3 regions of the Sorangium sp. KYC3313 genome follow, and region 2 is predicted to be linked to each of the others. Evidence: riboswitches for the same ligand, from Rfam matches in the RefSeq annotation. Region 2 holds a riboswitch; each other region holds the start of a gene.
The links. Region 2 has a riboswitch for cobalamin ahead of ACSRUE_RS28515 (ribonucleoside-diphosphate reductase subunit alpha). Riboswitches for the same ligand answer to the same signal wherever they lie in the genome.
Positions count from the first base shown of each region.

Region 1: it holds a riboswitch for cobalamin, as region 2 does, so the genes downstream of both, ACSRUE_RS00295 (energy-coupling factor ABC transporter permease) here and ACSRUE_RS28515 (ribonucleoside-diphosphate reductase subunit alpha) in region 2, are expected to answer to the same signal.
Region 3: it holds a riboswitch for cobalamin, as region 2 does, so the genes downstream of both, ACSRUE_RS43765 (TonB-dependent receptor) here and ACSRUE_RS28515 (ribonucleoside-diphosphate reductase subunit alpha) in region 2, are expected to answer to the same signal.

Region 1 is NZ_CP197255.1:81,602-84,867, forward strand. It holds gene ACSRUE_RS00285 (enoyl-CoA hydratase/isomerase family protein) at 1-11, shown strand, start outside; gene ACSRUE_RS00290 (hypothetical protein) at 194-373, opposite strand; cobalamin riboswitch at 964-1,171, shown strand; gene ACSRUE_RS00295 (energy-coupling factor ABC transporter permease) at 1,270-1,983, shown strand; gene ACSRUE_RS00300 (hypothetical protein) at 1,980-2,318, shown strand; gene ACSRUE_RS00305 (CbiQ family ECF transporter T component) at 2,308-3,057, shown strand; gene ACSRUE_RS00310 (energy-coupling factor ABC transporter ATP-binding protein) at 3,054-3,266, shown strand, end outside.
Region 2 is NZ_CP197255.1:7,399,930-7,403,195, forward strand. It holds gene ACSRUE_RS28515 (ribonucleoside-diphosphate reductase subunit alpha) at 1-1,887, opposite strand, end outside; cobalamin riboswitch at 2,142-2,348, opposite strand; gene ACSRUE_RS28520 (NAD-dependent protein deacetylase) at 2,499-3,266, shown strand, end outside.
Region 3 is NZ_CP197255.1:11,479,038-11,482,303, forward strand. It holds gene ACSRUE_RS43765 (TonB-dependent receptor) at 1-1,495, opposite strand, end outside; cobalamin riboswitch at 1,818-2,025, opposite strand; gene typA (translational GTPase TypA) at 2,117-3,266, shown strand, end outside.

The sequences.
Region 1 (3,266 bases), 5.0 Mb from region 2:
CCGGAAAGTGACGCCTCGGAAGGCGCGAACCGCGCGCTCGAGGGCAAAAAAAATACCGCGCATCACGCTGGAGGGGGGCCCAGAATGACCGCGGCAGGGAAACCGCGCCGGAGTCTTGAACGTCCGCCACGGTGCAGAAGAAAGACCGCATGCGCTCCGGGCTGGGGGGTCCGCGCCGGTGCGCATGCGGTAGTCAGATTGTGGCATCCGCAAGCGCGTTGTCGATAACAAAGTGCAACGCGTGCACGCCGAGCGAGCAGAACGCTCCAGGCGCGAAGGCGGCCAGGCAGCCAGGCGGGCGCGCGGCCCCCACACACACGATCTGCGGGAATTCACGTTCGAGCCGGGCATACCCCTCCACCAGAGACAGCACCCAGCACAGCGTTCGTCTCGCATTCCGAGACGAGCGAACACGAAATCCCTCATCTCTTCAATAAGAGAGGCCACGAGGCAACAGGCCGTACACCGGACACCTGCTCCCGAGTAAAGAGCCAGGACGAACAAAGCACACTGCGGAAGGAATGCGCCGCCGCCCGCATTCAAGCGCACGAGAGCCCCTCGTCCGGGCCCCAACCGAGACGGGGGCTGCGCCCGCGCGGCGACAAAGTAAACAGTCTTTATCTAAGGGGGACATAATTCGAGACGTGCGCTCGACGACTCGTCGCGTGATGCGTCTGGGTCAATTTCTCGACCTCGGGCCACAGCACGACAGGGCCTCGAGCGCTCGTCGGCGCCCATGACCGCTCGATGGGGGGCGCCGACGGGCGCGCGGCGCGCCTCGGCGGCGATGGCCTCGTGCGCCTCGGCAGCGCCCCCGAGGGCAGGGTGTCCACCAGCGCAGGCATCACCGCCGCGCCGACGCCGCGGACGAGGGGGCTCGCGGCGGGCCGCGAGCCCCCTCGTCCACGATCGGGGCGCGACGTCCTTGACGCCGGGCACGAAACGGGATTACCGAGCACCGGCCTGACAATCCATTCCTCGGGTGCCCTCCGGGGCATAACAGGGAAGCCGGTGCAAAACCGGCGCGGTCCCGCCACCGTGAGTGGGGAGCTGCTTCCGAAGACCACTGGGCCTCATTGAAAGAGGCCTGGGAAGGTGGACGCAGCGCTGGGAGCTCGAGCAGCTCCCTGAACCCATGAGCCGGGAGACCTACCCGAGCCTCCCACGAGGTGCAGCTTGCGCACGTCTTCGTGGCGTCCGGGTGCGGACTTCACCCGGAGCGCCGAAATCGGTCTTCACGGCCGCGCATTGTCGATCGCCGCCGTGTCCTTGGGAACGCTCCTCGCGCCCCGGCCCGCGGCGGCGATGCACCTCGCGGAAGGTGTCCTGCCGCTCGGCTGGTGCGCCTTCTGGAACGCGCTCGCCCTGCCCTTCGTCGCGATCGCCCTCCACCTGCTCCGGCGCCGCACCCGGCAGGACGCCTTCTACAAGCCGTTCGTCGGCCTCATCGCGGCAGCCGTCTTCGCGATCTCGTGCATGCCCGTGCCGGTGCCGACCGCCGGGACCTGCTCCCACCCGTGCGGCACAGGGCTCGCGGCGGTGCTCATCGGCCCCTGGATGACCGTCCTCGTCACCGTGGTGGCGCTCCTTATCCAGGCCCTCTTCCTCGCGCACGGCGGCCTCACAACGCTCGGCGCCGACGTCGCGTCGATGGGCATCGCGGGCGCCTTCACCGGATACTTCGCCTTCCATCTCGCGCGGCGCTGCGGCGCGAACCTCTGGGTCGCGGGCTTCCTCGCGGGCGTGACGTCGGACTGGGCAACGTACGCCACCACGGCGCTCGCGCTCGCGCTCGGGCTCTCGGGCGAGGGCTCGGTGACGTCCATGTTCACGGGCGTCGCCCTCGCCTTCGTCCCCACCCAGCTGCCGCTCGGCATCCTCGAGGGCGTCATGACCGCGGGGGCGCTCGTCTTCCTGCGCGCCCGGCGGCCCGACATCCTGGACCGGCTCCAGGTCGTCCGGCTCGCCCCGGGGGCCTCGTGACCCGGCGGCTCGGACAGCGCCCGCTGCCAGCGCCGCTCGCGCGGCGCGCGCGCGCGGCGCTCCTGCTCGCCGGTTCATTCTGGCTCGCCGCCTGCGGCAACGCGTCCTGGGACGGCGTCGACGAGGCCGTGGTCCGCCGCGTCGCCGAGGACGCGGGGCGCCACGACACGGGGCCGCTGTTCGCGGGCCTCGAGGGCGACCTCCTGCTCTTCGCGTTCCTCTGGGCCGGGCTCCTCGCCGGCTTCGCCGTCGGCTATTTCTCGCGCGTGCTCTTCGTCGAGCGCGCGGGCGCGCCGGCGGGCAGGGCCGACGGCGAAGGCCTCCGTGCGGACTGACCCCCCCGCGCGGCTCCGGGACGTGGACGCCCGGCTCCGCCTCGGGGCCGCCGTGGCGGCGTGCTGCGTCGCCGCGGGCGCGCGCTCGCCCGTCACCCCGGCCGCGCTGCTCCTCCTCGCGTGCGCGGCCCTCCGCCTCCAGGGCACGCCGGCGCGCGCCGTCCTCCGCGCCGCCGCGCCCGCCGCGTGGCTCGGAGCGGTCGCGGCGGCGCTCGCGCTCGCGCTCACGCCGGGGGCGCCGCTCCTCCCCGGCGCGCCGTTCCCCGTCGACGCGCTCACGGCCGAGGGGGCCCGCCGCGCCGCCGCCATCGGCGCGCGCGTCCTCGCGGCGGCCGCGGTGCTCCGGTGGCTCGCCGGCGCCGCCGCGCCCGCCGAGATCGAGGCGGCGCTCGCCGGGCTCGGCGTCCCCGCGGCCCTCGTCGAGCTGCTCGCGCTGACGCGGCGCTTCGCCGGCGTGCTCCAGAGCGCGGCCGACAGCGCGTGGAGCGCAGCCGCGCTCCGCGGCGGGTTCACCCGCCCCGGCGCCGCCGCGCGCTCGGCCGGCGCCGTCGCGGGCGTCGTGGCGCTCCGGACGCTGGAGCGCTCCGAGAGCGCCGCGCTCGCGATGCAGCTCCGCGGCTACAAGGGAAAGCTCCCCGTCGCCGACCGAAGGACGAGCGCGCCTACAGCGAACGTCGCGTTCGCCGCCGCCGCCCTCGCCGCCCTCGGGCTCAGCGTCGCCGCGGGAGAGGCCGGATGATCGCGCTGCGCGCCCCCCGGCTCGGCTACCGGCGCGGCGAGCCCGTGCTGCGCGACGTGCGCCTCGACGTCGCCGAGGGCGAGTCCGTGGCGGTGCTCGGCGGCAACGGCGCCGGCAAGACCGCGCTGCTCCGGACGCTCGTCGGGCTCCTCCCGGCGCCCGGCGGCGGCGTCGAGATCGCGGGCCGCCGCGTGGGCTCGCCCTCGGAC
Region 2 (3,266 bases):
GACGCGCGCGCGGAGCGCCTCCCAGCGCGCCGTGTCCTCCGGGACGACGCCCCACGCGTCGAACTGGAGCTCTCCGCGCGCGGCGCGCGTCTCGTCGAACGCCGGGTGCCGCCCCTTCTCCGCCGCGAGGTCCGCGGACGTCGAGAGCGCGTGGTAATACACCTCCTCCGAGATCCGCCTCGAGAGCTCCCGCGCCGCCGGGGCGTCGAACGGCAGGCGCATCTGGAAGAACACGTCCTGCAGGCCCATGAGCCCGAGCCCGACGGGCCGCCAGCGGAGGTTCGATCGCCTCGTCGAGGGGATGGGGTAGTAGTTGAGGTCGATGACGCGGTCGAGCTGGCGGACCGCGGTCCGCACCGTGCGCGCGAGCTTCTCGAAGTCGAGCGCGACCGCGCCGTCTTCGCCGGCGACCGTGTGGCGCGCGAGGTTGATCGAGCCCAGGTTGCAGACGGCCGACTCCTCGTTCGAGGTCACCTCCAGGATCTCGGTGCAGAGGTTCGAGAGGTGGACGATCCTGCCCGGCAGCGCCGTCTGGTTGCAGGCGCGGTTCGACTTGTCCTTGAACGTCATCCAGCCGTTGCCTGTCTGCGCGAGCGTGCGCATCATCCGCGCGTAGAGCTCGCGGGCCTTCATCGTCTTCTTGGCGAGGCCCGCCCGCTCGGCCTCGACGTAGCGACGCTCGAACTCCTCACCGTAGAGATCGGGGAGATCGCGCACGTCCTTCGGGTCGAACAGGCTCCATTCGCCGTCGGCCTCGACCCGCTTCATGAAGAGGTCCGGGACCCAGCTCGCGAGGTTCAGGTTGTGCGTGCGCGCGGCCTCGTCGCCCGTGTTGTCGCGCAGCGAGAGGAACTCCTCGACGTCGGCGTGCCACGGCTCGAGGTAGACGCAGCACGCGCCCTTGCGCTTGCCGCCCTGGTTCACGGCCGCGACGGACGCGTCGAGCGTCTTGAGCCACGGCACGATCCCGCTGGAGTGCCCGTTGGTGCTCTCGATGAGCGAGCCGCGCGACCGCACCCGGTGGTAGGCGAGCCCGATGCCGCCCGAGAACTTCGAGAGCATCGCGACGTCGGTGTAGCGCTGGTAGATGGTCTCGAGGTGATCGTCCGGCGAGTCGAGCAGAAAGCAGCTCGAGAGCTGCTCGTGGCTCGTCCCGGAGTTGAACATCGTCGGTGAGCTCGGCAGGTAATCGAGCGACGAGAAGAGCCTGTAGAGCTCGACGGCCTGCGCCGCCGTCTCGGACAGCGCGCACGCGATGCGCAGGAAGAACTGCTGCGGCGTCTCGATGACGAGGCGCGTCTCCGGGTGCTTGAGCAGGTAGCGGTCGTAGAGCGTCCGCAGGCCGAAGTACTCGAGCTCGTGGTCGCGCCCCGGCTCGATGGCGTCGTTCAGCTTGCGGGCGTTCTGCGCCACGAAGCCGTGGAGCCGATCGTTGATGAGGCCCAGCCGCCGCCCCACGGCGATGGACTGCGAGAAGGCGTGGATCTCCTGATTGCGGACTTCCTTGTCGATGTACGTGGCGAGCAGGCGCGCCGCGAGCTTCGCGTACTGGGGCTCATCGGCGATGAGCGACGCCGCCGTCTGGATGGAGAGCTGATCGAGCTCGCGCGTCGTCGCGCCGTCGTAGAGGCCGCTGATGGTCTTCGTCGCGACGCGTAGCGCGTCCACGTCGGACAGGGCCGCGCACGAGCGGCTCACGGCGCGGACGATCTTGTTGACGTCGACTGGCTCGCTCGACCCGTTCCTCTTCTTCACCCGCATCGTCGTGTGCGGGGGCGTCTCCTCCGCGCCGGCGCTCGTCATGGCGGGCGCGTGGGGTGCGTGGGGTGCGTGGAGCGCGCGCAACGGCGCCGCGCCGTTGCTCTTCACCAACGGTTCGTTCAGCATGGCATCCTCCTCGTCGTGCTCGTTCCGAGCGGTCCCGGACCGCTCGCGTCGATGCCGCGAGAGCGAAGAGGCCAGCCGATGCGCATGGGTGCGCCAGGCTCTTTGGAGGAGCCCTCGGACCGACCGCTCGCCCCCGCGGGCGAAAGGAAGACAGCGCGGGAGGGGGTCGGAACCGGGACAAGCGCGAGAGTCTGCGCCAGCTCGGACCTACCCGCCTCCCTCGAGGCTTCCAGGTCAAACCGGCGCCGGATGTCTCCCAGCGCAGGACGTTGGCAGGTCTTCGGGCTCACGAGCGCTCCGGCTCTCGCCGGATTCCTACGGTCCACCGCTTCCCAGCCCGAGGGCCAGTGCGCGTCGTGGAGATCGTTCTCGCTTACCGCTGCGGGGCAGCCCCGGATTCACACCGGGTTCCCTTTTGAGCCCCGGCCGAAGCCCGAGGCACCAACATGGGCACTACATATGGTGGTGCAGTGAGCCGGTCAAGCGAGATGTTGTGGGGGAGCTCCGTTGCCCGGTTGCATGCGCGGTTGCGTGCTCCGTTGCACGCTCGGTTGCATGGTTGCGGGGTCGACGCTGGCGGCGCGCGCCGTCGCGGGCCACAACCCGGGCCTATGCCGCTCAGCGAAGCGCGTCCGGCCGATCCGCTCGACGACCTCGTCGCGCTCCTGCGCGGCAAGCGGATCGTGGCGCTGACGGGCGCGGGGTGCAGCACCGAGTCCGGCATCCCCGATTATCGAGGCCCCGAGACGCGGCGCCGCGCGCGGAACCCGATCCAGGGGCGGGAGTTCTCCTGCTCGGCCGAGATCCGGCAGCGCTACTGGGCGCGCGCCGTGATCGGCTGGGAGCGGTTCTCCAGGGCCGAGCCGAACCCCGCCCACCGCGCCCTCGCGCGGCTCGAGCAGGCGGGGCAGCTCGAGGGCCTCATCACGCAGAACGTCGACGGCCTCCACCAGGCCGCGGGCAGCCGTCGTGTCATCGAGCTGCACGGGACGCTCTCCGAGGTCGCCTGCCTCGCGTGCGGCGCGATGGAGCGGCGCGCCGCCCTCCAGGAGCGGCTCCTCGCCCAGAACCCCGGCTGGCTGCGCCTCGCGGCCGACCTCGCCCCCGACGGCGACGCCGACCTGCCCGCCGAGCGCGTGGCGGGCTTCCGTGCGCCGCCGTGCCTCCGCTGCGATGGGCCGCTCAAGCCGCGCGTCGTCTTCTTCGGCGAGAACGTGGCCCGGCCGATCGTCGACGCGGCGTTCGCGCTCGTGGACGCGGCGGACGCGCTGCTCGTCGTCGGCTCGTCGCTGGCGGTCTTCTCGGGCTACCGCTTCGTGCTGCGCGCCGCGCAGCGAGGCACCCCGATCGCCATGATCAACCTCGGCTCCGCGCGCGGC
Region 3 (3,266 bases), 4.1 Mb from region 2:
CGTCGTTCGAGTGGAAGCCCCGCCCGAAGTGGGCGAACAGATCGACCCCCTCGACGGGCGACACGATCGCCGTGAGCTTCGGGAGCAGCTGCATCTGTCCCCGGGCGCCGCTCGACCTGTTCCCCGCCGTCTCGAGGTCCTCGCCCGGGTCGTCCACGTTGACGTCGATCCACTGCGCGCGCGCCCCGAGCACGACGCGGAGCCAGCGCCGGAGCCGGGCGTCCTGCTCGACGTAGACGCCGATCTGGCTCTCGTCGACGTGGGTCCTGCTCTTCTCCTCGACCCGCTCGCGCGCCTCGTCGTGGTGGAGGGACTTGTCGATCGCGTCCGCGCGGATCTGCGCGCCCAGCGAGGTCGTGAACCTCGCCCCGCCGATCTCGTATTGCCTGCGGAACCGGAGATCGGCGCCCCCGACGGCGCGGTCGTCGTTCTGCTCGATCTGGTCGCCCCGGACGGGGTCCTCGCTGAAGAAGGTGAAGTTCGAGTACAGCGTGAAGCGGTACCGGACGAGGTAGGCCAGCGCGCTCAGATCGGCGTCCCGCCACGCGGTCGAGGTTGCAACGGACGCCATGTGCCGCTCGGTCGCCCCGCCCTCGGTCGGATCCACGGCGCCGAAATGGTCGATGCACGGCTGTCCGAACGCCGACGGCGGCGGGTTCAGGCCGCCCTGCTCGCCCTCGCCGCACACCGCGCGCGCGGGGATCTGGCCGGAGCCGTGCCAGGTCGATCCGTACGACATCCAGGTCATCTGGACCTTCCCGGTGTTGCCCAGATCGTGCGTGGCCCGCAGGTACACGTTGAAGCGCTCGAGCCGCTCCGGGCTCAGGAACGGCCCGTCGTTCCGGTAGATCTCCGCCGCGGCCACCGCGCGCCACGCGTCGCCGAGATCCGGCGAGGCGATGACGAGGCCGCGCTGGATACCGTACTGCCCCAGGCTGACCTGCGCGTGGCTCTCCTCGAGCTTCTCGGCGAAGCGCAGGTTGACGGCGCCCGCCGTACCGAAGTCGCCGATGCTCGCGTAATAAGGCCCCTTGTACCCGTCGAGCCCTGTCACGAGCTCCGGGATCATGAAGTAGAGATCGGTGAAGCCGTGCCCGTGGCCGTGGCTGACCATGTTGACGGGCACGCCGTCGACGAAGAAGGCGACGTCGGTCCCGTGGTCCGCGTCGAACCCGCGGAGGAAGTACTGGTTCGCCTTGCCGCCGCCCGCGTGCTGCACGGCGAAGAGCCCGGGGACCGACTCGAGGAGGTCGCCCGGCCGGAGCCTCGGCCTGAGCTCGAGCTCCCGGTGTCCGACGGAGACGCGCGACGCGGCCTCGCTGCCCGGCTTCTCCGCCTGGATCGTGACCTCGATCGCGGCGTCGCCCGCGGGCGCGCCCGCACCGGTGGGCTCTGCAGCGGCGGCCTCCGGCGGGGCAGCGGGCGCCTCGGGGGCAGCGGGCGGCTCGGAGGTGTCGCCCTCGGCGCGCGCGGGCCGCGCGGCGGCCAGCACCATGGATAAAGCGGCGAGCAGATGAAGATGAAGCAGATGAGATGGATGGCGGTGCCCGTGGCTCGTCGTGACCGTCTCGCGCAGCATTCGCGTCCTCCTTCGCTGCAATCGCGCGGAGCGGCGCCGTGCCGCTCGCGTCGAGCTCCGCGAGGACGAAATGGCTGGCCATCGCACGGTGCGCTGGACCGACCTCTCGCCCCCACGGGCGACCGGAAGGCGACGCGGGGGGCGGTTCGGTATCCGGGACGTGGCAGAGGCAGAGCTGCACCGGCTCGGACCTCACCGCCTCCCTCGAGGCTCCCAGGTCGAACCGGCGCCGGATGTCTCCCGCCGCCGGGCGCTGGCAGGTCTTCGGGCTCGCGAGCGCTCCGGTCAGACCGGCTCCCTACTGTCCACCGCTTCCCAGCCCTCGACGGGCCAGTGCTTGGGGTGGAGGTCGTTCTCGCTTACCGCTGCGGGGCAGCCCCGGAGTTTCACCGGGTTCCCTCTTCGGCCCAGGCGAACGCCCGGGCACCAGCGCGGCGCGCACCCTATGGCCGTGCGCCTTCGGCTGTCAATCGCTACCGCTCCCCTCGCCCGCCCGCGCGGATGCCGCGCAGGCCGAACGTTCGGGCTCTAGCGAGGATGGGCTCGCTCCTCCGTGGGTCGCGTGCTACACGGCCGCGGCCGTATATGCCCCGTAACGATCTCCGCAATATCGCCATCGTCGCCCACGTCGACCACGGGAAGACGACCCTCGTCGATCACATGCTCCGCCAGTCGGGCGCCTTCCGAGAGAACGAGGTCGTGGCCGAGCGTGTCATGGACTCGAACGACCTCGAGCGGGAGCGCGGCATCACCATCCTCGCGAAGAACACGAGCATCCGGTACCGCGGGGTCAAGATCAACATCGTCGACACGCCCGGCCACTCCGACTTCGGCGGCGAGGTCGAGCGCACGCTCATGATGGCCGACGGGGCGCTCCTCCTCGTCGACGCCGCCGAGGGCCCGCTGCCGCAGACGCGCTTCGTGCTCTCGAAGTGCCTCCAGCGCGGCTTCCCGGTCATCGTGGTCATCAACAAGATCGACCGGAGCGACGCGCGCGCCCACGAGGTGCTCTCCGAGGTGTTCGACCTCTTCTGCGACCTCGAGGCCGGCGACGCGCAGATGGACTTCGCGACGCTCTACGCGATCGCGAAGTTCGGCCAGGCGAAGCGCGAGCTCGAGCACGAGGCGAAGGACCTCGAGCCGCTCTTCGAGACCATCCTCGAGCGGGTCCCCGGCCCCTCCGGCGACCCCGACGGTCCGCTCCAGGTCATCGTCTGCAACACGACCCACGACGACTACGTGGGCCGGCTCGCGGTCGGCCGGGTGGTCCGCGGCACCGCCCGTTCGGGCGCCGACGTCGCGCTCCTCGGCGAGGGCGGGCAGTCGCGCGGCTACGTGAAGATGCTCTACGCGTACGAGGGGCTGAAGCGGGTCGCGGTCGAGAGCGCCGTCGCGGGCGAGGTCATCGCCATCGCGGGGCTCGAGTCGGCCACGATCGGCGACACGATCACGGATCCGGCGCACCCCGAGGCGCTGCCGCGCATCGTGGTCGAGGAGCCGACGATCAAGATGAAGGTCGGCGTCAACACGTCGACCTTCGCCGGCAAGTGCAAGCAGTCGAAGTACCTGACGAGCCGTCACCTGAAGGAGCGGCTCGAGCGCGAGGCGATGAAGAACCTCGCGATCCGCGTGGAGCCGACGGACGTGCCCGACACGTTCGTGGTGCTCGGCCGCGGCGAGCTCCAGC